Regions from separate parts of the Nonomuraea sp. NPDC050404 genome, predicted to be linked through region 2. Evidence: riboswitches for the same ligand, from Rfam matches in the RefSeq annotation. Region 2 holds a riboswitch; the other holds the start of a gene.
The links. Region 2 has a riboswitch for glycine ahead of gcvP (aminomethyl-transferring glycine dehydrogenase). Riboswitches for the same ligand answer to the same signal wherever they lie in the genome.

Region 1: linked by a shared signal. The riboswitch ahead of gcvT (glycine cleavage system aminomethyltransferase GcvT) and the one ahead of gcvP (aminomethyl-transferring glycine dehydrogenase) in region 2 are both predicted to bind glycine.

What each region holds. Positions count from the first base shown of each region.
Region 1 is NZ_JBFAKB010000012.1:182,608-194,315, forward strand. It holds gene AB0I81_RS31865 (tetratricopeptide repeat protein) at 45-1,244, shown strand; gene AB0I81_RS31870 (High-affinity nickel-transporter) at 1,241-2,863, shown strand; gene AB0I81_RS31875 (hypothetical protein) at 3,022-3,213, shown strand; gene AB0I81_RS31880 (hypothetical protein) at 3,210-3,962, opposite strand; gene AB0I81_RS31885 (FCD domain-containing protein) at 4,017-4,721, opposite strand; gene AB0I81_RS31890 (glutamine synthetase family protein) at 4,846-6,216, shown strand; gene AB0I81_RS31895 (aldehyde dehydrogenase family protein) at 6,220-7,563, shown strand; gene AB0I81_RS31900 (3-oxoacyl-ACP reductase) at 7,571-8,335, shown strand; gene AB0I81_RS31905 (gamma-glutamyl-gamma-aminobutyrate hydrolase family protein) at 8,346-9,041, shown strand; gene AB0I81_RS31910 (hypothetical protein) at 9,046-9,852, opposite strand; glycine riboswitch at 9,972-10,069, shown strand; gene gcvT (glycine cleavage system aminomethyltransferase GcvT) at 10,203-11,288, shown strand; gene gcvH (glycine cleavage system protein GcvH) at 11,291-11,677, shown strand.
Region 2 is NZ_JBFAKB010000001.1:607,435-619,142, reverse strand. It holds gene AB0I81_RS02735 (CDP-alcohol phosphatidyltransferase family protein) at 1-485, shown strand, start outside; gene AB0I81_RS02730 (mannose-1-phosphate guanyltransferase) at 490-2,994, shown strand; gene AB0I81_RS02725 (FHA domain-containing protein) at 3,342-3,854, shown strand; gene AB0I81_RS02720 (MerR family transcriptional regulator) at 3,907-4,560, shown strand; gene AB0I81_RS02715 (bifunctional nuclease family protein) at 4,695-5,165, shown strand; gene AB0I81_RS02710 (MerR family transcriptional regulator) at 5,313-5,933, shown strand; glycine riboswitch at 6,078-6,179, shown strand; gene gcvP (aminomethyl-transferring glycine dehydrogenase) at 6,357-9,188, shown strand; gene AB0I81_RS02700 (hypothetical protein) at 9,563-10,372, shown strand; gene AB0I81_RS02695 (hypothetical protein) at 10,422-10,766, opposite strand; gene AB0I81_RS02690 (alpha/beta family hydrolase) at 10,850-11,440, shown strand; gene AB0I81_RS02685 (DUF5999 family protein) at 11,490-11,681, opposite strand.

The DNA.
Region 1 (11,708 bases), on a different contig from region 2:
GTCACGGCCGGCCGTCCCCACATCCAGCTCTGGAGCCTTCGCACATGCGTGTCTTCGCGCTATTCGCCGGCATCGCCCTCATCTGCGCGATGCTCTTCACGATCTTCTCCTTCGCGGCCACGCCCGCGCCCGACCCGGCGGCGAACGCCGCGGGCCGCGAGACGCTGCAGGAGCGGCTCAAGCGCCTGCCCGGCGACTACCGCGGCTGGGCCGAGCTCGGCTCCCGGTACGTGGACCAGGCCAGGGTCACCGGCGACCCGTCGTACTACACCAAGGCGGAAGGCGCGCTCGCCACGGCCACCAGGCTCAACGACCGCGACGACGCGGTGCTGACCGGCCAGGCGGCGCTGGCCGCCGGTCGCCACGAGTTCGCCGAGGCGGCCCGGCTGGCCCAGCGCGCCATCGACGCCAACCCGTACGGCGTCGCGGCCCACGGGGTGCTGGCCGACGCCAGGACGCAGCTCGGGGAGCTGGCCGAGGCCCAGCGGGCCATCGACAAGATGATGGACCTGCACCCCGGCGTGCCGGCCTTCGCCCGCGCCTCCTACGCCGCGGAGCTGCGCGGCGACCGCGACGGGGCACGCAGGTACCTGGAGTACGCGCAGGACGACGCCTACACGCCCGCCGATCTCGCCTACGTCCGCTACTACCTGGGCGAGCTGGCCCTGCACGCGGGCGACCTGAAGACGGCCGCCGACTGGTACGCCGGCTCCCTGCGGGCCTACCCCGCCTACACGCCCGCCCTCGCGGGCCAGGCCAGGACGGCGGCGCTCGACGGCCGACTCACCGAGGCGCTCGACCTGTACGACCGCGTCGTGCAGCGGCTGCCCCTGCCCCAGTACCTCGTCGAGCAGGGCGAGACCCGGATCAAGGCGGGCAAGCCGGCCGACTGGACGCTGCTCCAGGCCCAGCGCAAGCTCTTCGAGGCGGCGGGCGTGCGCGAGGACCTGATGTGGGCCGAGTTCGAGGCCGACCACGGCGACCCGGAGCTGGCCGTCAAGTACGCCAGGGCCGAGTACGCCCGCAACCCGAACCTCGTCGCCGCCGACGCCCTGGCCTGGGCGCTGTACAAGGCGGGCGAGCCGGGCGAGGCGCTGACGTACGCGGAGAAGGCCACCGCCACCGGCTGGCAGAACCCGCTGCTGGCCTACCACCGCGCCAAGATCGAGCAGGCCCTCGGCCGTTCCGTGCGGGTGGATCCAGGATTCGACCCGACGCTGCCCGCACTGGCGAGGTTCTCATGAGACTGCTCCGGCTCGGCCTGCTGTCCGCTCTGGCGGGCCTGCTGCTGTCACTGTGCGCGAGCATCGGCCTGGGCACCGCCGCCCAAGCACACAGCGGCACCGCCGCCCAAGCACACAGCGGCACCGCCGCCCAAGTACGCAGCGGCACCGCCGCCCAAGCACACCGGGGCACCGCCATGCACCCGCTCGGGCGGTTCACCGTCAACCACTACAACGGCCTGCGGGTCTCGGCCTCGCAGGTGCGCAATCTCGCCGTCGTAGATCTGGCCGAGTTGCCGACCCTGCAGGCCAAGCCGGAGGTGGACGCCAAGTACGCCGCCCGCCGTTGTGCCGCCCTGGCCGCCGCCCAGCGGCTCGTGGTGGCCGGCAGGACGGTCCCGTGGCGGGTACAGGACTCCGCCTTCGAATACGCCCCCGGTGAGGGGGGTCTGGAGACCAGCCGCCTGTCCTGCCGGCTCGTGGCCGAAATTCGCGCCTCGGGGGCCGTGAGGTTCACCGACGGGTTCGAGCAGGACAGGATCGGCTGGCGGGAGATCACCGCCGTCGGGGACGGGATGCGCCTGACCGGCTCCTCGGTGCCCACGACCAGCATCAGCCAGGAGTTGCGCGCCTACCCCGAGGACCTGCTGTCCGACCCGCTCGACCAGCGCGTCGCCACCTTCACCGTCTCGGGCCCCGCCCTGGGCCTGCCGGCCGGCTCCGGCGCCCCCTCCGGCGGAACGTCGTCCGGCGGGCTGGAGATCGGGATCGGCGGCCCGATCGGGGAGGCGCTGGCCGCGCTGGACCGCACGTTCACGGGGCTGATCGGCTCGGACACGCTGACGGTTCCGCTGGGCCTGCTGGCGGTCGGGCTGGCCGTGGTGCTCGGGGCCGGGCACGCGCTGATCCCCGGGCACGGCAAGACCATCATGGCCGCGTACCTGGCCGGGCGCCGTGGCCGGCCGCGCGACGCGCTGGTGGTGGGCGCCACGGTGACGGCCACGCACACGGCCGGGGTGCTGGTGGTGGGCCTGCTGCTGACGGTGTTCACGGCGCTGGCCGGGGAGTCGGTGCTGGCCTGGCTCGGGGTGGCCAGCGGCGCACTGATCGCCTTCATCGGCCTGCGCCTCCTCCTGAACCTCCGCCGCCCCTCCCCGCACGGCCACGGCCACGGCCACGGACATGGACATGGGCACGGGCACGGGCACGGGCATGGGCACGGGCATGGGCACGGGCATGGGCACGGGCATGGGCACGGGCATGGGCACGGGCATGGGCACGGGGAAGACGACCACCACGGGCACGCCACCGCCACCACCAAGCGGGCCGGTCTCATCGGCCTAGGCGTCGCGGGCGGCCTCGTCCCCAGCCCCTCGGCCCTGATCGTGCTGCTCGGCGCGATCGCCCTCGGCCGTACGTGGTTCGGCGTCGCGCTGGTGACCGCCTACGGCGTCGGCATGGCCGCCACCCTCACGATCACCGGCCTGCTCCTGGTCAAGCTGGTGGACCGCCTGGAGGAGCGCGCCTCGGCCGGCCGCCGCCTGGCCGCCAGGATCTCGGGCCTGGCCCCGCTGGGCACGGCCGCCATGGTCGTCCTCCTGGGCACGGGTTTGGCCCTGCGTTCCGTGACCGCCCTGTAGGAGTTTCCGAGTGCCAGCGTCCTGACCGGAACCCCGGGCAGGACGCTTGCTCATTTGTCGCCCTCGACAGAGTTTACGCAGGTCATAGCCGCTTTTCCTTTTACCGGGACCACCCCTGCGGGTATCTAGCCCCTACATTCCACCCATGGAGGTGCGAGATGGGAATGCTCATTGCCGCGCTGTCGCTGGCCCTGGGGGCAATTGCGGCGCTTCTGTGCTGGATTATCCTCCAGGCGCTCGGCGCGGACGGGGTGGCCGCGTTCAACACCAGCGCAGGAGCCCTGATAGTCGTCACCGGAGCGGTGATCGGAATCGTCCAGTTCATCAGAACCTTCGGAAAGCGCTCTTAGCCGTGCCGACGCCCCCGCCTGGTGGACGGCAGGTCGTGCCGCCCGGACAGGAACTCCTGGAAGGCGATCTTGGCCTTGATGACCGGCCGCCGCCACCGCTCCTCCCGGTGAATGGCCCTGGCCATCTTGCGCGGCGACTTCTTGGCGAAGAACCAGTGCGCCCACGGCGACCCGGGCCGCGCCAGCCGCAGCGCGCCCACCACCAGCATGGGCGGCACGAACAGCCCCGCCATCCCCGTCCAGATCTTGCCCTTCAGCAGGGTGACGACGGCGAGCAGCAGGTTGCCCACGATCAGCGCGGCGGGGTTGACCGGGGGGCCGTAGTTCCACGTCAGAGGACGCAGCCCCATGAGGAGCAGGCCGGTCACGGCGACCGCGATGAAGACCGCGTCCACCGAGGTCCGCCCCTCCTCCTCCCAGTACACGTCGTGCAGGTGCAGGATCAGCGCGAACTCGTCCAGCACCAGCGCGGAGCCGACCCCGAACACGGAGGCCGCGACGGCGGTGCCGATCTGCGACTCCGGCGAGACGATGAGCGTGACGCCGCCGACTAACATCAGCACCACGCCAAAGACCACGTGGTGGATGTGCATCTCCCCCACGTTGATGTTGCGGAACCAGCCGATCTTCGCCCTGATCAGGCGCACGTTGATGCGGGTGGCGATGAAGGCCGCGATGAGCATGACGAAGTAGCAGAACAGCGGAAGCCGTCCTGTGGCGACGATGCTTTGCTGAAACCAGTTCCCCATAGCCCTGAATTCGATGGTACGAGCCGCCGGGACGTTTTCGGCGGCATGCCCACGTCAGGACAGGAATGCCCGTAACAGTGCGGCCGTGCCCTCCAGGTGCTCCGCCACCGCCCGCCTGGCCGCGTCCGGGTCCCCGGCGAGGATGGCGTCCACGATGGCGCGGTGCTGCACGGCGGCGTGGTCCAGGTTGACCTGGAGCATCGGGATGGCGTTGAGCAGGTCGCTCACCCGGGAGCGGGCGTCGGCGCAGGTGGTGGCGAGCAGGTTGGAGCCGGTCAGCTCCGCGATGGACAGGTGGAAGGCCGTGTCGAGGCGCCGGTAGTCCTCCAGCCCCGCCCGGTTCAGGTCCGCGAGCCTGCGGGTGAGCAGGGCCCGCTGTTCCTGCGACAACTCGGTCGCCGCCAGGACCTCGGCCGCGCCGCACTCCACCGCCAGCCGGAAGGTGAGCGCGTCGGCGAGTTCCGCCCTGCCCATCTCCTTAACCGCCTGACGCAGGTCGCCGGGATCCGGCCTGGGCGGCACGTAGGTGACGAACGCGCCTCCGTAGCGCCCCCGGCGTACGTCGAGATAGCCCGACTCCGACAACGCGCGGATGGCCTCGCGCAGCGTCACCCTGCTGATGCCGAGCTGGACGGCCAGCTCCCGCTCGGGCGGGAGTTTGTCGCCGGGGGCGACGACGCCCAGCTTGATCGCCTGGAGCAGCCGTTCCACGGTCTCCTCGAAGGCGTTGCCCGCCCTGACCGGGCGCAACACCGTCATCAATCGTGCCGACTCGTCCAACGTGTCCTCAGGTCTTGACAAGCGATCCCGCCATACACATCAATGGTCTGAGACTAGCCCAATCAACGGGAAAGCGCCTCAGGCCAGATCGGAGCTGCGTAGCGTGGACGATCGAGGAAGCACCGGGTACCTTTCCGTCGCCGAATTGCGCGACGACGTGGCGGCCGGCCGGATCGACACCGTGCTCCTCGCGATCGCCGACATGCAGGGAAGACTTCAGGGCAAGAGACTGTCGGCGCGCTATTTCCTGAACGAGGTGCTGCACCACGGCTCCGAGGGGTGCAACTACCTGCTGGCGGTGGACGTGGACATGAACACCGTCCCCGGTTATGCGATGTCCTCCTGGGAGCGGGGGTACGGGGACTTCGTGATGAAGCCCGACCTGGCGACACTGCGCCGGGTGCCCTGGCACGAGGGGACCGCGATGCTGATGGCCGATCTGGCCTGGGAGGGCGGCGGCGACGTGGTGGCCTCGCCCCGCCAGATCCTGCGCCGGCAGCTCGCCCGTCTCGCCGAACGCGGGCTGGCCGCGTACGTGGGCACGGAGCTGGAGTTCTGCGTCTACGACGACAGCTACGAGGACGCCTGGAAGCGCGCCTACCGCGACCTGGAGCCGGCCAACCTGTACAACGTGGACTACTCGCTGCTGGGCACGGCCCGCGTCGAGCCGCTGCTGCGGCGGATCAGGCGCGGCATGGAGGGCGCGGGCCTGTACGTCGAGTCGGCCAAGGGCGAGTGCAACCTGGGCCAGCACGAGATCGCCTTCCGCTACGACGAGGCGCTGCGGACCTGCGACAACCACGTCATCTACAAGACCGGCGCCAAGGAGATCGCCGCCCAGGAGGGCAGGTCGATCACGTTCATGGCCAAGCCGAACCAGCGCGAGGGCAACTCCTGCCACATCCACATCTCCCTCCGTGGCGCGGATGGTGATCTGGTGATGGCGGGCGAGGGGCCGTACGGGCTCTCTCCGCTGGGCGCCCGCTTCATCGCGGGTCAGCTCGCCCTCATGCGCGAGCTGACCCTCATGTACGCGCCCAACATCAACTCCTACAAGCGTTATGTCCCCGGCAGCTTCGCGCCCACGGCCGTCAAGTGGGGCGTGGACAACCGCACCTGCTCGCTGCGGCTGGTCGGCCACGGAAGCTCGTTGCGCGTGGAGAACCGGGTGCCCGGCGGCGACGTGAACCCGTACCTGGCGGTGTCGGCGCTGATCGCGGCCGGGCTGCACGGCATCGACGCCGAACTGCCGCTGGAGGACCCGTACGGCGGCAACGCCTACACCTCGGGGGCCGAGACGGTGCCGCACACGCTGCGGGACGCGCTCGCCCTGTTCGAGGGCTCGAAGCAGGCCCGCGAGGCGTTCGGCGACGACGTGGTGGCGCATTACGCGAACAACGCGCGGGTGGAGCTGGCCGCGTTCGACGCGGCGGTGACGGACTGGGAGATGTTCCGTGGATTCGAGCGGATGTAGGTCATGAAGATCGTCAATCCGGCCACAGAAGAGGTCATCGCCGAGGTCGAGCTCGCCGGCCCGGCCGAGGTCGACCGGGCCGTGGAGCGTGCCAGGAAGGCGCAGGCGGCCTGGCGCGAGGTGGCGCCGGGCGACCGGGCGCGGCTGCTGCGCCGGTTCGCCGACCTGGTGGACTCCCACGGCGAGGAACTGGCGCGGCTGGAGCTGGCCAACGCCGGGCACACGATCGGCAACGCCAGGTGGGAGGCCGGCAACGTACGCGACGTGCTGCACTTCTACGCCGGAGCCCCCGAACGTAACCACGGCAGGCAGATCCCGGTGCCCGGCGGCGTGGACGTGACGTTCCAGGAGCCCCTGGGCGTCGTCGGGATCATCGTGCCGTGGAACTTCCCGATGGTGATCATGATGTGGGGGGTCGCACCGGCTCTGGCGGCGGGTAACACCGTGATCGTCAAGCCGGCCGAATGGACTCCGCTGACCGCGCTGAGGCTGGCCGAGCTGGCCCTGGCGGCGGGCCTCCCCGAGGGGGTGCTCCAGGTTCTGCCTGGGGCAGGGGAGGTCGCGGGGGCCCATCTGGTCAGGCATCCGGACGTGGCCAAGATCGTGTTCACCGGCTCGACCGAGGTGGGCAAGGAGATCGCCGCCGAAGCGGGGCGGCAGGTCAAGCGGGTGACGCTGGAGCTGGGCGGCAAGTCCGCAAATATCGTCTTCGCCGACGCCGATCTCGAAAAAGCGGCGAAAACCGCGCCCTATGCGGTCTTCGACAACGCCGGGCAGGACTGCTGCGCCAGGTCGCGGATCCTCGTCCAGGCCGGCGTGTACGACGAGTTCATGCACCGCCTCACCAAGGCCGTACGCGGCGTCGTGGTCGGCGACCCCCTCGACGAGGCCACCGAGATGGGCCCGCTGATCAGCGCCGAGCATCTGGACCGAGTGCGCGGCTTCGTCGAGGGCACACCCCACCTGCAAGGCGACTGCCCCCGGGGCAAGGGCTACTGGTTCCCGCCGACCGTGCTGACCCCCGAGCTCACCGACCGGGCGTTCACCGAGGAGATCTTCGGTCCCGTCGTGTCGGTGGTCAGGTTCGAGGACGAGGCGCAGGCCGTACGGATCGCGAACGACACCCCGTACGGGCTGAGCGGCTCGATCTGGACCCGTGACGTCGGGCGGGCGCTGCGCGTGGCCAGGGCCGTGGAGGCGGGCGCCCTGTCGGTCAACTCCCACTCCTCCGTGCGCTACTGGACCCCGTTCGGCGGCTTCAAACAGTCCGGCCTCGGCAGGGAACTCGGCCCTGACGCGCTCGCGGCTTTCACCGAGACCAAGAACGTCTTCATTTCGACGGAGTGAGTGGGATATGCAGCGGTTGCAGGATCGGGTGGCGGTCATCACCGGCGCGGCCGGGGGGATCGGGCTGGCCACGGCCCGGCGCTTCGCCGAGGAGGGCGCGAAGGTGGTCTGCGCGGACATCGACGAGGAGGCGGGCGTCAAGGCCGCCAACGAGGTCGGCGGCCTGTTCGTCAGGGCCGACGTGACCAGCGAGGATGACGTCGTCAGGATGTTCCAGACGGCCTGCGACACCTACGGCGGCGTGGACATCGCCTTCAACAACGCCGGCATCTCGCCGCCCGACGACGACTCGATCCTGGAAACCGGCATCGACGCCTGGCGGCGCGTCCAGGAGGTGAACCTGACCAGCGTCTACCTGTGCTGCAAGCACGCCATCCCGCACATGCGGCGCCGGGGCAAGGGCTCGATCATCAACGTCGCCTCCTTCGTGGCCGTCATGGGCTCGGCCACCTCGCAGATCTCCTACACCGCCTCCAAGGGCGGGGTGCTGGCGATGTCGCGGGAGCTGGGCGTGCAGTTCGCCAGGGAGGGCATCAGGGTCAACGCCCTGTGCCCGGGTCCCGTGGACACGCCGCTGCTGCGGGAGTTGTTCGCCAAGGACCCCGAGCGGGCGCAACGACGGCTGGTGCACGTGCCCCTGGGCCGCTTCGCCGAGGCGTCGGAGATCGCGGCGGCGGTGGCGTTCCTGGCCAGCGACGACGCCTCGTTCATCACGGCCAGCGAGTTCCTCGTGGACGGCGGCATCTCCGGCGCCTACGTCACGCCGCTGTAGGGGGCAGGTCATGCGTCGTCCCGTCATCGGCATCACCTGCTACGTCGAGTCCGCCTCGTTCACGGTGTGGCAGGACACGGCCGCGTCGCTGCTGCCGCACGCGTACGTGGAGCACGTCGTGCGCGCCGGCGGCCAGCCCGTCCTGCTGCCGCCGGCCGGCGCGCCCGCCGAGCTGGTCGGGCGGCTGGACGGCCTGATCCTGGCCGGTGGCGGTGACATAGATCCGGCCAGGTACGGCGCGGAGCCGCACGAACGCAGCGGCTATGTCCGGAAATTTCGCGATGAGGCCGAGTTCGCCCTCCTGGCGGCGGCACTCGACGCCGACCTCCCCTACCTGGGCATCTGCCGTGGCCTCCAGGTGCTCAACGTGACCCTCGGCGGCACCCTCCACCAGCACCTGCCCGACGTGGTCGGCACCACCGACCACTGCCCGGGCCCCGGCCTCTTCGGACGGCTCCCGGTCAGCCCGGCCCCCGGCACCCGCCTGTCCAAGGCGCTTGGCGAGGATCCGGTGACGGTCGCCCACTACCACCACCAGTCCGTGGACCGCCTCGCCCCCGGCCTGACCGTCACGGCTGCCACCGGGGACGGCACGATCGAGGCCGTGGAGGCGGACGCCTCGGGTACGTTCACCATGGCCGTGCAGTGGCATCCGGAGGTGAATGAGGACTCCGCGTTGTTCGAGGCGCTCGTACGGGCCTGCTGAACGCTCACCCGACCGGCTGGAGCCTCCCTTCGACCGTGATGGCGTCCGCGCCGTATTCGCCCTCCAGCCTGCCGCGCACGCCGTCGTCGGCCACCCAGACGCCGATCACGACCTTGCCCGTGATGGGATTGGCCGAGGTCGAGACGATGCCGGCGTCCTTCACCCCCTCCAGGCGCCGCTGGATGGCGAGCATTTCGGCCTCGGTGCGCTGCCCGGCGGTGATGCACAGCGCGCCACCCCACACCTCACGAATCCACCCCTCTCGCTCCGCCAGGTCACCGGTGAAACGCAGATTGATCACATATGACTCGGCGTCGACCTCCATCTGCTCCTCGGGGTGCGGCGGCATCGGGGCCAGCCGGTCGAGCCAGGCCCCGGCGAAGTCGTCGGCGGTCCTCGCCCGCTCAAGCGCCCTGTTCATGGTCTTCTCCGTGGTCCGCGCCGGGTCGAGGACCCGCCAGCCGCCTTCGGGAGCGGGGCACGGGGTGTCGAGCCCGAGCCCGTCCTCCTTCGGCGGCTTCCGCTCGTCCGGCTCGCCCGGCGGCTCAGTCAGCGTCAGCCGGGCACCGTCCCAGGTGCCCGTCACCCGGTAGGTGCCCCACTTCACTCCGCGCTCCGACTCGTGCTCGACCTTGCTCCAGTCCCAGCCCAGGACGTCGGGGCCGTGGCATTGGGGCGGGTCCGAGGTCATGAGCACAGGGCACAACTGCGGCCCGTGCCCGTCACCTTCGAGCACGGGAATGCTCGCCGTGTAGCGGATCGGCTCGGGCGGGCGGGCCACTTCCGTACCGCAGGACGCAACGGCGGACAACGCCACCACTATCGCCAACCGACGCATATCTCAAAGACGTCAGCGCGCCCGCAATGGTTCACCCCGCCCGCGACGCGACAACACACCCGTAACAGCACTAGGCTGGCGGACATCACCGACGAATCCGTGCGGGAGAGTGTCCTGGCAGCCGGTCAGGGCCCCTGAAGGAGCAAGCCCTCCCCGCGAACCTCTCAAGGCAAAGGACCGCGCGGCCGAGGTGTCCTCTGGAAAGCAGGCCTGCGGGGCCTCGCCGAAGGTGAAAGTCCGGCCAAAAAGTCGGGTGAAGCTCTCAGGCATCCATGACAGAGGGGGAGGATGCTGGCATCCACTCCTGTCCTGAGGTGCGACATATGTCCCGACCGACACCGCTACGAGACGTCCACGAGGACCTCGGCGCCACGCTCACCGACTTCGCCGGTTGGCTCATGCCGCTGCGCTACGGCAGCGAGTCGGCGGAGCACAGGGCCGTCCGCGAGGCGGCCGGGCTCTTCGACCTCTCGCACATGGGTGAGATCTTCCTGACTGGGCCGCAGGCGGGCCAGGCGCTGGACCACGCCCTGGTCGGCCACCTGTCCGCGCTGGCACCCGGGCGCGCCAGGTACACCATGATCGTGAACGAGCGCGGCGGGGTGCTCGACGACCTCATCGTCTACCGGCTCGGGGACGAGGAGTTCATGGTCGTGGCCAACGCCTCGAACTACCGGAAGGTCGCCGCCGAGCTGCTCGATCGCGCGAAGTCGTACGACGTGGTCGTCGAGGACCGCTCCGACCAGTACGCGCTGATCGCCGTCCAGGGACCCCGCTCGCAGGAGATCCTCGCCACGCTCACCGACGCCGACCTCGGCGGGCTCAAGTACTACGCGGGCCTGCCCGGCGTGGTGGACGGGCGGCGGGCGCTCATCGCCCGTACCGGCTACACCGGTGAGGACGGGTTCGAGCTGTTCGTCGCGAACCAGGACGCGGTGCCGCTCTGGCACGCGCTCATGGCGGCCGGTGAGCCGCACGGGCTCAGGCCGGCGGGCCTGTCCAGCCGCGACACGCTCAGGCTGGAGGCCGGCATGCCGCTGTACGGCAACGAGCTGAGCGCGGAGCTCACCCCGTTCGACGCGGGGCTGGGCAGGGTGGTGAAATTCGACAAGCCGGGTGACTTCGTCGGCAGGTCGGCGCTCGAGGCGGTCAAGGACGACCCGCCGCGACGCCGGCTCGTCGGCCTGGTCGCGCGGACCCGCCGGGTGCCGCGCCACGGTTACCCGGTCACCAAGGACGGCGTCGTCGTCGGCGAGGTCACCAGCGGTGCGCCCTCCCAGAGCCTGGGAAAGCCCATCGCGATGGCGTACGTGGACGCGGGCGTCGATTCAGGCCTGGCTGTGGACATCCGGGGCAGCCATGAACCTATGGACCTGGTTGAGCTGCCCTTTTACAGGAGGAACAAGTGAGCATGAGCATCCCTGAAGAGCTGAGCTACACCAAGGAGCACGAGTGGGTGGCCGGCCTCGACGACGGCATTACCGTGACCGTCGGCGTGACGGCCTTCGCCGCCGCGTCCCTCGGTGACGTGGTCTTCGTGCAGCTCCCCGAGGTCGGGGCGAGCGTCGAGCGGGGGGACTCCGTCGGTGAGGTGGAGTCGACCAAGTCCGTGAACGAGATCTACGCGCCCGTCGGCGGCGAGATCGTCGAGGTGAACCAGGCCGTCGCGGACGACCCGAGCATCGTCAACGGCGACCCCTATGGCGACGGCTGGATGTTCAAGATCCGTATGGCAGGCGACGCCGAGGACCTGCTCTCGCCGGAGGAGTACACGGCGCTCACCTCGAGCGAATCCTGACGTACCCGCCGGGGCCCCACCCGGGCCCCGG
Region 2 (11,708 bases):
TCGTGCCCAAGGCGGACGGGTGGGCCATCGCCGTTCTCGCGGTGGCCGGTTTCACGGACTGGCTCGACGGCTGGATCGCGCGGGCGTTCAACCAGACGAGCAAGCTGGGGCGGCTGATCGACCCGGCCGCGGACAAGCTGTACGTGTTCGCCACCATCCTCGCGCTCCTGCTGCGCGACGTGATCCCGTGGTGGCTGGTCGTGGTCATCCTGGGCCGCGAACTCTTCGTCGCGAGTTTCATTCCTGTACTTCGCAAACATGGCTATAAGGCACTTCAAGTGCATTTCCTGGGCAAGGCTGCCATGTTCAACCTGATGTACGCGTTCCCGCTCCTCTTCCTTGCCTCCCATTCGGGGTGGTATGCCGAAATAGCCCGAATTGCCGGGTGGGCCTTCGCGCTCTGGGGAACGGGCCTGTACTGGTGGGCGGGGGTGCTGTATGTGGTACAGGTGCGCCAACTCGTAACGGCGGCCAAGAAGGGGTGATCGGGTGAAGGCGGTCGTCATGGCGGGCGGGGAGGGCACTCGGCTGCGTCCGATGACCGCCAACCAGCCCAAACCCCTGCTGCCCGTGGTCAACCGCCCGATCATGGAGCACGTCCTGCGCCTGCTCAAGCGGCACGGCGTCACCGAGACGGTGGTGACGCTGCAGTTCCTGGCCGCCCTCGTGCGCAACTACTTCGGCGACGGCGACGAACTGGGCATGAGCCTGCAGTACGCCACCGAGGACATCCCGCTCGGCACCGCGGGCAGCGTCAAGAACGCCGCCGACCGCCTGCGCGACGACCGATTCCTGGTGATCTCCGGTGACGCGCTCACGGATATCGACTTATCCGAAATGATCAGCTTTCATCGGGAGAACGAGGCCCTGGTGACGATCGGGCTGAAGCGGGTCCCCAATCCTCTCGAATTCGGGATCATCATTCTGGACGACGAGGGCCGCGTACAACGCTTCCTGGAGAAGCCCACCTGGGGCCAGGTCTTCTCCGACACCGTCAACACCGGCATCTACGTCATGGAGCCCGAGGTCCTCGACGCCGTGGCCGGTGGCGAGCCCGTGGACTGGTCCTCCGACGTCTTCCCCGCCCTCCTCGAACAGGGCGCCGCCATCTACGGCTACGTCGCCGACGGCTACTGGGAGGACGTCGGCACCCACGACAGCTATCTCAAGGCCCAGGCAGACGCCCTGTCGGGCAAGGTCGAGCTGGACATCGGCGGGTTCGAGCTGTCCCCGGGCGTGTGGGTGGCCGACTCGGCCTCGGTGGACCCCGACGCCATACTCAAGGGACCGCTGCTCGTCGGCGAGTACGCCAAGGTCGAGGCGGGCGCCGAACTGCGCGAGTTCACCGTGCTGGGCAACAACGCCGTCGTCCGCGAGGGCGCGTTCCTGCACCGCGCGATCGTCCACGACAACGTCTACCTCGGCCCCGGCACCCACCTGCGCGGCTGCGTCATCGGCAAGAGCACCGACGTGATGGCGGGCGCCCGCATCGAGGAGAACGCCGTCGTCGGCGACGAATGCGTCATCGAGGCCGAGGCGTACGTCTCCAGCGGGGTCAAGGTCTACCCGTTCAAGACCATCGAGGCCGGCGCGGTCGTCAACACCAGCGTCATCTGGGAGTCGCGCGGCCAGCGCAACCTGTTCGGCCCGAGAGGCGTCAGCGGCCTGGTCAACGTCGAGATCACCGCCGAGCTGTGCGTCCGGCTGGCCAGCGCGTACGCCACCACGCTGAAGAAGGGCGAGTACGTCGTCACCTCCCGCGACTGCTCCCTGGCCGCCAGGGCGCTCAAGCGGGCCGTCATCGGCGCGCTCACCGCGGGCGCCATCAACGTGCTGGACCTGGAGGCCGCCCCGCTGCCCGTCACCCGCTTCCACACCGGCCGCGAGTCGGCCGCCGGCGGCATCGCGCTGCGCACCACCCCCGGCGACCCGCAGAGCGTGGACATCGTCATCATGGACACCCGCGGCGCCGACCTGCCCCCGGCCGCCCAGCGCAAGCTGGAGCGGGTCTTCTCCCGGCAGGAGTTCCGCCGCGCCTTCCCCGGCGAGATCGCCGAGCTGACCTACCCCGCCAGGGCCGTGGAGGACTACACGCACGAGTTGCTGCGCCACGTCGGCGTGGCCGGCGTCAGGGACATGAAGGTCGTCGTGGACTGCGCGGGCGGCACCTCCTCGCTGGTGCTGCCCACCCTGCTCGGCCGGGTCGGCGTCGAGGTGCTCACGGTCAACGCCCGCCTCGACGACGTCTCGCCCACCGAGACGCTCGCCGGGCGCCGCCGCGACCTGCAGCGCCTGTCGGAGCTGGTCAGCTCCTCGCGGGCGGCCTTCGGCGTGCGTTTCGACCCGGTCGGCGAGCGCATCGCCCTGGTGGATGAGATGGGCCAGCTCATCGAGGAGGAACGCGCCCTGCTCGTCGTGCTCGACCTGGTCGCCGCCGAGCGCAGGGGCGGCCAGGTCGCCCTGCCGGTCACCACGACCAGGGTCGCCGAGCAGGTCTGCCGCTTCCACGGCGTGCAGGTGCAGTGGACCTCCACCGCGCTGGACGCCCTCACCTCGGCCGCCGCGGGCCCCGACATGATCTTCGCGGCCGACGGGCGCGGCGGCTTCGTGGTGCCGGAGTTCAGCCCCGCGATCGACGGGCTGGCCGCGTTCATGCGCCTGCTCGGCCTGGTCGCCCGCACCCGCCTGTCGCTCAGCCAGATCGACGCCAGGATCCCCGAGGTCAAGCTGCTCAAGCGCACCGTGCCCACACCGTGGGCGGCCAAGGGCGCCGTCATGCGCTCGGTCATCGAGGCCGCCGAGTCCGAGCCGGACGGCCACCGCGTCGACACCACCGACGGCGTGCGGGTGGCCCGCGAGGACGGCAGCTGGGTGCTGGTCCTGCCCGCCGCCGCGGAGCCCGTCACCGACCTCTGGGCCGAGGCCACGGATGTGGACGCCGCCCAGACCCTGCTGGAACGCTGGGCCCGGATCGTCGAGCGGGCCGCCGGCTGATCTCCCGGACGCGGAACCCGGATCGTCGGGCAGGCGGCCGGTTGATCGCCCGGACACTGGGCCCGGATCGTCGGGCGGGCCGCCGGCTGATAACGTCACAGACCGTGATCGGAAATGACGTGCCCACGGAGTGCGGAAAGATCGTAATGTAGAAACGCGCGGCGGCATGGACCACGGGGCGGGGGCGGCGGTAACTTTGTCTGCGTCCAAACCAACGTGCAGCGCCCCGTCTTGACCTTTGCCGCTGATCAGCGTAAGTTGCGGCATTCGCAAACTTGATAAAGCGAAGCGAGGCGCGCCCCTGAGCACCGTCGCCGCGTCTTCGCGGTAGGAGGCCGAGCCGATCGATGCCGAGCGTCTACTGCACGCAGTGCGGGCACGCCAACCCCGAGGATGCCCGTTTCTGTTCCCGCTGTGGGTCACCGTTGACCAGATCCGAGGTCCCGGGGGATACCACATCGACGATCTCCGTCGCGGGAATCGAGGCGTATGAGGCTGAGGCCGGCGACATGCTCCTCGCCGAGCGGGCGCTCGTCGAGCAACTCCCGCCCGGCACGGCATTGCTCACGGTCACCAGGGGCCCCAACCAGGGGAGCCGCTTCCGGCTCGACAAGGAGCTGACCACCACCGGTCGCCATCCGGAGAGCGACATCTTCCTCGACGACATCACGGTCTCCCGCCGGCACGTCGAGTTCTACCGCCATCGCGGCGGGCAGTTCTCGGTGCGCGACGTGGGCAGCCTCAACGGCACCTACGTCAACCGGGAGCGCATCGAGGAGGTTCCCCTGCACTCCGGAGACGAGGTGCAGATCGGCAAGTTCCGCCTTGTTTTCCTGATGCGGGGCAACTCCGGCGTATGAGCGAGCGCGGCGGGCGATCGATGGAGGCGGGAAGATCCATGCGGGGGCCCGCATGAGTTCTCAGGCGGCGCGCTCGCACATGAGCATCGGGGAGGTGCTCGCCCTGCTTCAGGGCGAGTTCCCCGATGTCACGATCTCCAAGATCAGGTTCCTGGAGGGCGAGGGCCTGATTGAGCCCGAGCGCAGCCCTTCCGGCTACCGTAAGTTCACCCATCTGCACGTGGAGCAGCTGCGCTTCATCCTCACCGAGCAGCGCGACCACTATCTGCCGCTGCGGGTGATCAAGGACAGGATGGCCGAGAGCTTCGGCCGTCCCCGCGCGGTGCAGCAGGCGCAGGAGATCAGGCTCAGCAGGGCCGAGCTGCTGGAGGCGGCGGCCATCGACGAGGAGACGCTCGCCGAGCTGGAGGACTACGGCCTGCTGACCCCCGTGGCCAGGCGCTACGACGAGGAGGCGCTCAAGGTGGCCCGCACCGTGGGCGCCCTGGCCCGCTTCGGCCTGCACGCCCGCCACCTGCGGGCGGTCAAGGCGGCGGCCGAGCGCGAGGCGGGCCTGGTCGAGCAGACCGTCGCCCCCATACTGAAACGGCGCCGTCCCGGGGCCATCGGCGAGGCGGACGAGGTCGCCAGGGAGCTGTCCACGCTCCTGCTCGACCTGCACGCATCCCTCGTGCGAATCGGTGTGCGATCGGTCCTTGGGCGCTGAGACCGTGGCGAGCTGGGAGGCGGAGGCACATTCCAGGCCCGCCGGGTGTTACGTTGAATTGCGAAGCCAAGTCAGCAGAAGCGATGATCGAAGAGAGCTGTGCCGGGTGACCGGTCAGGAATACGGAGCAGCCCGTGTTGCAGATGGAGGTCGTGGGCGTTCGAGTTGAAATGCCCACAAATCAGCCGATCGTCTTGCTCAAGGAGGCACACGGGGAGCGGTTCCTTCCTATATGGATCGGCATGACGGAAGCCACGGCCATCGCCCTGGCCCAGGCGGAGGAGCCGCCGCCGCGGCCGCTCACCCATGACCTCTTCCGCGACGTGCTGAGCGCCCTGGGCGTCGGCCTGCGCGCGGTCAACATCGTCGCCCTGCGCGACGGCATCTTCTTCGCCGATCTGGTGTTCTCCAACGGCGTGGAGGTGAGCGCGCGGCCGTCCGACTCGATCGCGCTCGCCCTGCGCACGGGGGCGCGCATCTTCGCCAGCGAGGAGGTCGTCCAGGAGGCCGGAGTCATCATCCCGGACGACCAGGAAGACGAGGTGGAGAAGTTCAGGGAGTTCCTTGACACGATCACTCCCGAAGACTTCGGCAGGGCGGGGTAGGTATTTCAGTGCATTTACGCTTCACGACGCGCCGAGCCGGATCGTTGACTGAGCATGGTCACGGTCCTACGGTGCAAGTGAAACCCGTGGTCGCCCTTTGCGTACCCCCAGATCAGGCCACGGGATGAGAGAAAGCCGGAGGTCCGCGTGGCGGTCAGCAGCGGCGAGGGAAAGACGGCCGGCCAGGAAGATCCGGTGCGGCGCGAGAGCGCGCGGCAGCGTGCCGGAGAGCAGGGTCTGCTCTTCGACGAGCAGCCGGCGGCGGTCCCGGACGACATCGGATACCGCGGGCCGACGGCCTGCGCCGCGGCCGGCATCACCTACAGGCAGCTCGACTACTGGGCGCGCACGGGCCTGGTGGAGCCGACGATCAGGGCCGCGCACGGCTCGGGCTCCCAGCGGCTCTACAGCTTCCGCGACATCCTGGTGCTCAAGGTCGTTAAGCGGCTGCTCGACACCGGAGTGTCGCTGCAGCAGATCCGCACGGCCGTGCAGCACCTGCGTGACCGCGGGGTCGCCGACCTCGCGCAGATCACGCTCATGAGCGACGGCGTCAGCGTCTACGAGTGCACCTCGGCCGACGAGGTGATCGATCTGCTCCAGGGCGGCCAGGGCGTGTTCGGCATCGCGCTGGGCCGGGTCTGGCGAGAGGTCGAGGGCTCCCTCGCGGAGCTGCCGGGGGAACGCGCGGCGGTCGAGGACAGCGTCCCGGCCGACCACCCCGCTGACGAACTCGCCCGCAGGCGCCGGGCCCGCCGTTCCGGCTGACCTCCGCCCGATCCCGTGATCCTGCCCGGCGCCACGCGTACGGGCAGGCGCAGCCATGAGGACGATGGGGCAGGAGGTGGGGCGTGGGGCCCCTCCAGAACGGCATTCGCGGCTTAAGGTAGTAATCTAGGACAGCAAGGCTGACGACCCCGTGCGGGAGAGTCCTCGAGGGCCACCGAGCCCCCGGGGCGCCGAAGGAGCAAACCTCCCCGGAATCTCTCAGGCACCCTGTACCGCTCGGGCGAGGCAACTCTGGAAAGCAGGCGCACCCGCCAGGCGCGCCTCACCGACGGTGCAAGCCCCACCGGGGGTGAAGCTCTCAGGTCGCGGACGGCCGTCACGGCGCCGCGCTGACAGAGGGGGAGATCCGGCACTCGTCCGCGCCCTGGCGCCGGTCTCCATAAGCCTCGGGAGGCACACCCCATGACCGATCTGTCAGCTCCGCCGTTCTCGTCCCGGCACATCGGCCCCTCGGAGGCCGAGCAGCAGCGCATGCTCGAGGCCGTGGGCTTCGAATCCGTCGCGGACCTGGTGGCGGTGGCCGTGCCCGAGGCCATCAGGGCCAAGGACCGGCTCAAGCTGCCGCCCGCGATCGGCGAGGCCGAGGCCATCGCCGAACTGCGCGCCCTGGCCGGGCGCAACCGGGTGCTCACCTCCATGATCGGCCTGGGCTACTACGACACGGTCACGCCCGCCGTCATCCGGCGCAACCTGCTGGAGAACCCGGGCTGGTACACCGCCTACACCCCGTACCAGCCGGAGATCTCGCAGGGCCGCCTGGAGGCGCTGCTGAACTTCCAGACCGTCGTCTCCGACCTGACCGGCCTGCCCGTCTCCGGCGCGTCCCTGCTGGACGAGGCCACCGCCGCGGCCGAGGCCATGACGCTGGCCCGCCGGGCGGGCAAGTCCAAGAGCGATGTCTTCGTGGTGGACGCCGACGCGCTGCCGCAGACCAAGGCCGTACTCGCCACCAGGGCCGAGCCGCTGGGCATCACGCTGGCCGAGCACTCACTGGACGGCGAGCTGCCCGAGTGTTTCGGCCTGCTCGTGCAGTATCCGGGCGCGTCCGGGCGGCTGCGTGACTTCCGCGCCGTGGCCGCCGCGGCGCACGAGGCCGGCGCGCTGGTCGTGGCCGCCGCCGACCTGCTGGCCCTGACGCTCGTCACCGCCCCCGGCGAGCTGGGCGCCGACATCGCGGTCGGGTCCTCGCAGCGGTTCGGGGTGCCGTTCGGGTTCGGCGGGCCGCACGCCGCGTACATGTCCGTACGCGAGGGGCTGCAGCGCCAGCTCCCCGGCCGCCTGGTCGGCGTGTCCGTGGACGCCGACGGCGACCCCGCCTACCGCCTGGCCCTGCAGACCCGCGAGCAGCACATCCGCCGCGAGAAGGCCACCAGCAACATCTGCACCGCCCAGGTCCTGCTCGCCGTCATCGCGGGCATGTACGCCGTCTACCACGGCCCCGAGGGCCTGGCCGGCATCGCCCGCCGCGTGCACCGCCACGCCACCGCCCTGGCCGGCGGGCTGCGGGAGGCGGGCGTGCAGGTCGTGCACGGCGAGTTCTTCGACACCGTGCTGGCCCGCGTGCCCGGCCGCGCCGCCGCCGTCGTGGCCGCCGCCGCCGAACGGGGCGTCAACCTCTGGCGGCGGGACGAGGACCACGTCCTGATCGCCTGCGACGAGAAGACCGGGACCGCCGAGGTGGCCGGGGTGCTGGCCGCCTTCGGCGCCGCCGGGACCGCGGTGGACCCGGAGAGCGCCCCCGACGCGCTGCCGGCCTCGCTGGCGCGCGAGGGCGAGTACCTGACCCACCCGGTCTTCCACAACCACCGCTCCGAGACCGCGATGCTGCGTTACCTGCGCAGGCTGCAGGACAAGGACATCGCGCTCGACCGTTCGATGATCCCGCTCGGCTCCTGCACGATGAAGCTGAACGCGACCACCGAGATGGAGCCCATCACCTGGCCCGAGTTCGCCGCCATCCACCCCTACGCGCCCGATGAGCAGGCCGAGGGCTACTGCGAGCTGATCGGCACGCTGGAGGACTGGCTGGCCGAGGTGACCGGCTACGACGCCGTCTCCATCCAGCCGAACGCCGGCTCGCAGGGCGAGTTCGCCGGGCTGCTGGCCATCCGCGCCTACCACCGGGCCAAGGGCCAGGGTGAGCGCGACGTCTGCCTCATCCCGTCCTCCGCCCACGGCACGAACGCCGCCAGCGCCGTCATGGCCGGCATGCGCGTCGTGGTCGTGGCCTGCGACGGCGAGGGCAACGTCGACCTGGCCGACCTCGACGCCAAGATCGACAAGCACCGGGACGCGCTGTCGGCGATCATGGTGACGTACCCGTCCACGCACGGCGTGTACGAGGAGAGCATCACCGAGGTCTGCGCCAAGGTGCACGACGCCGGCGGCCAGGTGTACGTGGACGGCGCCAACCTCAACGCGCTGGTCGGGCTGGCCAAGCCCGGCGAGTTCGGGGCCGACGTGTCCCACCTCAACCTGCACAAGACCTTCTGCATCCCGCACGGCGGCGGCGGCCCCGGCGTCGGCCCGGTCGCGGTCCGCGCCCACCTGGCCGCCTACCTGCCCGGCCACCCGCTGCACAACGGCACCCCGGTCGGGCCCGTCTCCGCGGCCCCCTACGGCTCGGCGGGCATCCTGCCGATCTCGTGGGCCTACGTCAGGATGATGGGCGCCGAGGGCCTCACCGCCGCCACCGAGCAGGCCATCCTGTCGGCGAACTACCTGGCCAGGCGGCTGGCCCCGCACTACCCCGTGCTGTACACCGGCCGCGGCGGCCTGGTCGCGCACGAGTGCATCATCGACCTGCGGCAGATCACCAAGGAGACCGGTGTCAGCGTGGACGACGTGGCCAAGCGCCTCATCGACTACGGCTTCCACGCGCCGACCATGTCCTTCCCCGTGGCGGGGACGCTGATGATCGAGCCGACCGAGAGCGAGGACCTCGGCGAGCTCGACCGGTTCGTGGACGCGATGGTCGCCATCCGCGGCGAGATCGCCAAGGTGGCCGCCGGTGACTACGACAGGACCGACAACCCGCTGCGCAACGCGCCGCACACGGCTGAGGCGGTCAGCGCCGACGAGTGGCCGCACCCGTACGCGCGCAGCGAGGCGGCCTACCCGCTGCCCTCCCTGCGCGACGGCAAGTACTGGGTGCCGGTGCGCCGCATCGACCAGGCCTACGGGGACCGCAACCTGGTCTGCTCCTGCCCTCCGCTGGAGGCGTACGAGGACTGAGAGCCTGCGGCGTGGGGGCCTCGTCACTTCGTGTACGAGGATTGAGAGCCTGCGGCGTGGGGGCCTCGTCACTTCGTGTACGAGGACTGAGAGCCTGCGGCGTGGGGGCCTCGTCACTTCGTGTACGAGGACTGGGATCGCCCGCCGGCACGGCGTTCCGGAGGCTGACACGCGCGGGCGCGGGGGTGGCGACCGGCCGCTCCCGCTCCGTCGTGCGGCGCCCCGCCCGGGGGCGTTCCGGCTGGTTGTGGCGTGAGGGTCGCGCCGGTCCTCCCGGCGGGCGGGATCGGGGCCAGGCCCAGGGCGTCAACTGAGCAGACATGATCGCCAGAAGTCGTTAGGCTTCGGTGCGACCGTCGCCCCAAGGAGCTCTCTTGACGTCCTCAGAGCTGGAGACCCCGCCCCTCGACACCGCCCGCCTCCTGGCGGAACGCGGTGACCTCGAGGCCGCCGCCGCGATACTGGGCGAGCTGGCCGCGGACCCGGAGGGCCCCGACAGGGCGCAGGCGGCCGTGGGGCTCGCCGTGGTGCTCGAACAGCGCGGCGACGTGGAGGCCGCCAGGGCCGCCGCCAGGACCGCGCTGGCCACCGGACACCCCGAGTACGCCGCGCAGGCCGCCTGCCACCTGGCCCAGGGGTTCGAGCGGGAGGGCCGCGAGGAGCAGGCCAGGGCCGCCTGGCAGGCCGTCCTGGGGGTCGGCACGGCGGAGTACGTGCCGCTGGCCCATCTCGCGCTGGCCCGCCTGGCCGTGGCCGCCGAACACCCCGAAGAGGTGGAGAAGGAGCTGCGCGCCGCCGTGCGGGCCGGTCTGGAGGCGGGCGACGAGCGGATCGCGGCGCACGCCGCGCAGCAACTCGCCGAACTGCTGGTGGAGCACGGGGAGCCCGGTGAGGCCGCTGAGGTGCTCCTGGACGCCCTGGAATTCGCTCCCGAGGACGAAGTGCCGGGGCTGCGGGTTCAGCTCGGCATCGCGCATCTGGAGCTCGCCTGCGCGGAATTCGCCGGCTGCGTGGAGGGCGGGGCGGACCCGCAGACCAACGCGCTGGCCATCGAGCTGCTCGCGCGCACCCTGCCGCTGCGCGGGCGCGCCGAGGACGCCGAACGGGTCTGGACGTACGGGCTGGGGCACGGGGACGAGACGCTGGCCGCCGAGGTGCTGCTCCGCTACCAGCGTGATACCTGATCCGGAACGCGTGACGGGAGTGGTCCCGGGCCGGATGGTCTGATCGCTCTCAGGGGCGTCTCATGATGACCGCGGCGGCGGCCACGTTGACGAGCACGATGGACAGCCAGGCGATCACCAGCCCGAAGGGCCCCGCGCTGGCCGAGACGGCCGTCAGGGGTATGCCGATGCCCAGCGAGCCGAGCACGATCGGGACCATCGGAGCGGTCGGATTGGGCCTCTTGCGCGGCATCGCCCCGTGATGGTGGAGCTCGGCCTGCACACGGGCCGCGATGGTGGCGTCGAGTCGCTCGACGAAGGAGTCGACGAGCGCGGCCTCGTAGTCGGGGCCGAGATCGCGCCGGGCGTCCAGAGTGGCCTGCAGCTCGTCCCGGAGAGAGCGATTTTCGTGCATAGGGGAAATGATCCCCCGCAGACGGCGCGCCGTCATCCGACCTGAGGGCTAAAGGTCATGTCCTCCCCAGGTACGGTGCTGCCATGCAGGTGATGACCCCGAGAGGGCCGGCGCTGGTGGAGATCGACGAGGTCACGGACCCGCGGCTGCTCCTGGTGCTGACCCACGGCTCGGCCGGGACGGTGGACGCCCCGGACCTGCTGGCCGTGCGCGAGGCCGCCCTGAAGGCGGGTGCCAGTGTGGCCAGGGTGACGCAGGCGTTCAGGGTGGCGGGGGCGCGGGCGCCGGGTTCGGCGGTCAAGCAGGACGAGGCGTGGGAGATCGTACTGAACGAGCTCCGGAGGCGCCTGCCCGGGCTGCCCGTGGTGCAGGGCGGGCGGAGCAACGGGGCGCGGGTGGCCTGCCGGACGGCCGGGGCGGTCGGGGCGGCGGCGGTGGTGGCGCTGGCCTTCCCCCTGCACCCGCCGGGACGCCCGGAGCGGTCACGGGCGGATGAGTTGCGCGGTGCCGGGGTGGACGTGCTGGTGGTGAACGGGGACCGGGACCCGTTCGGCGTGCCCGAGGCGGCTGACGCGGCCCGGCTGGTGGTGCTGCCGGGGGAGGGGCACGACCTCAAGCGCGACCCCGCCCGGGTGGGCGAGGTCGTCGCGGAGTGGATCACCCACTACGCGTAGGCGTGCTCTTTCGCACGCGCTGGTGTGGGTGGTCGTCCGCCGCGTGTGGTCAGGCTGCGCCGACCACGGGCCGGTGCGGCGCGATGACGGTGCCGCTGGGCAGGAGCTCACCGGTGTCCTCGAACAGGACTACTCCATTGCACAGCAGGCTCCACCCCTGTTCGGGGTGGCAGGCGAGGGTGCGTGCCGCCTCGCGGTCTGGCGCCTCGGCATCCGGACAGGCCGGGTCGTGCGGGCACATCGGCGTGCCTCCGATATCTCGTGGGAC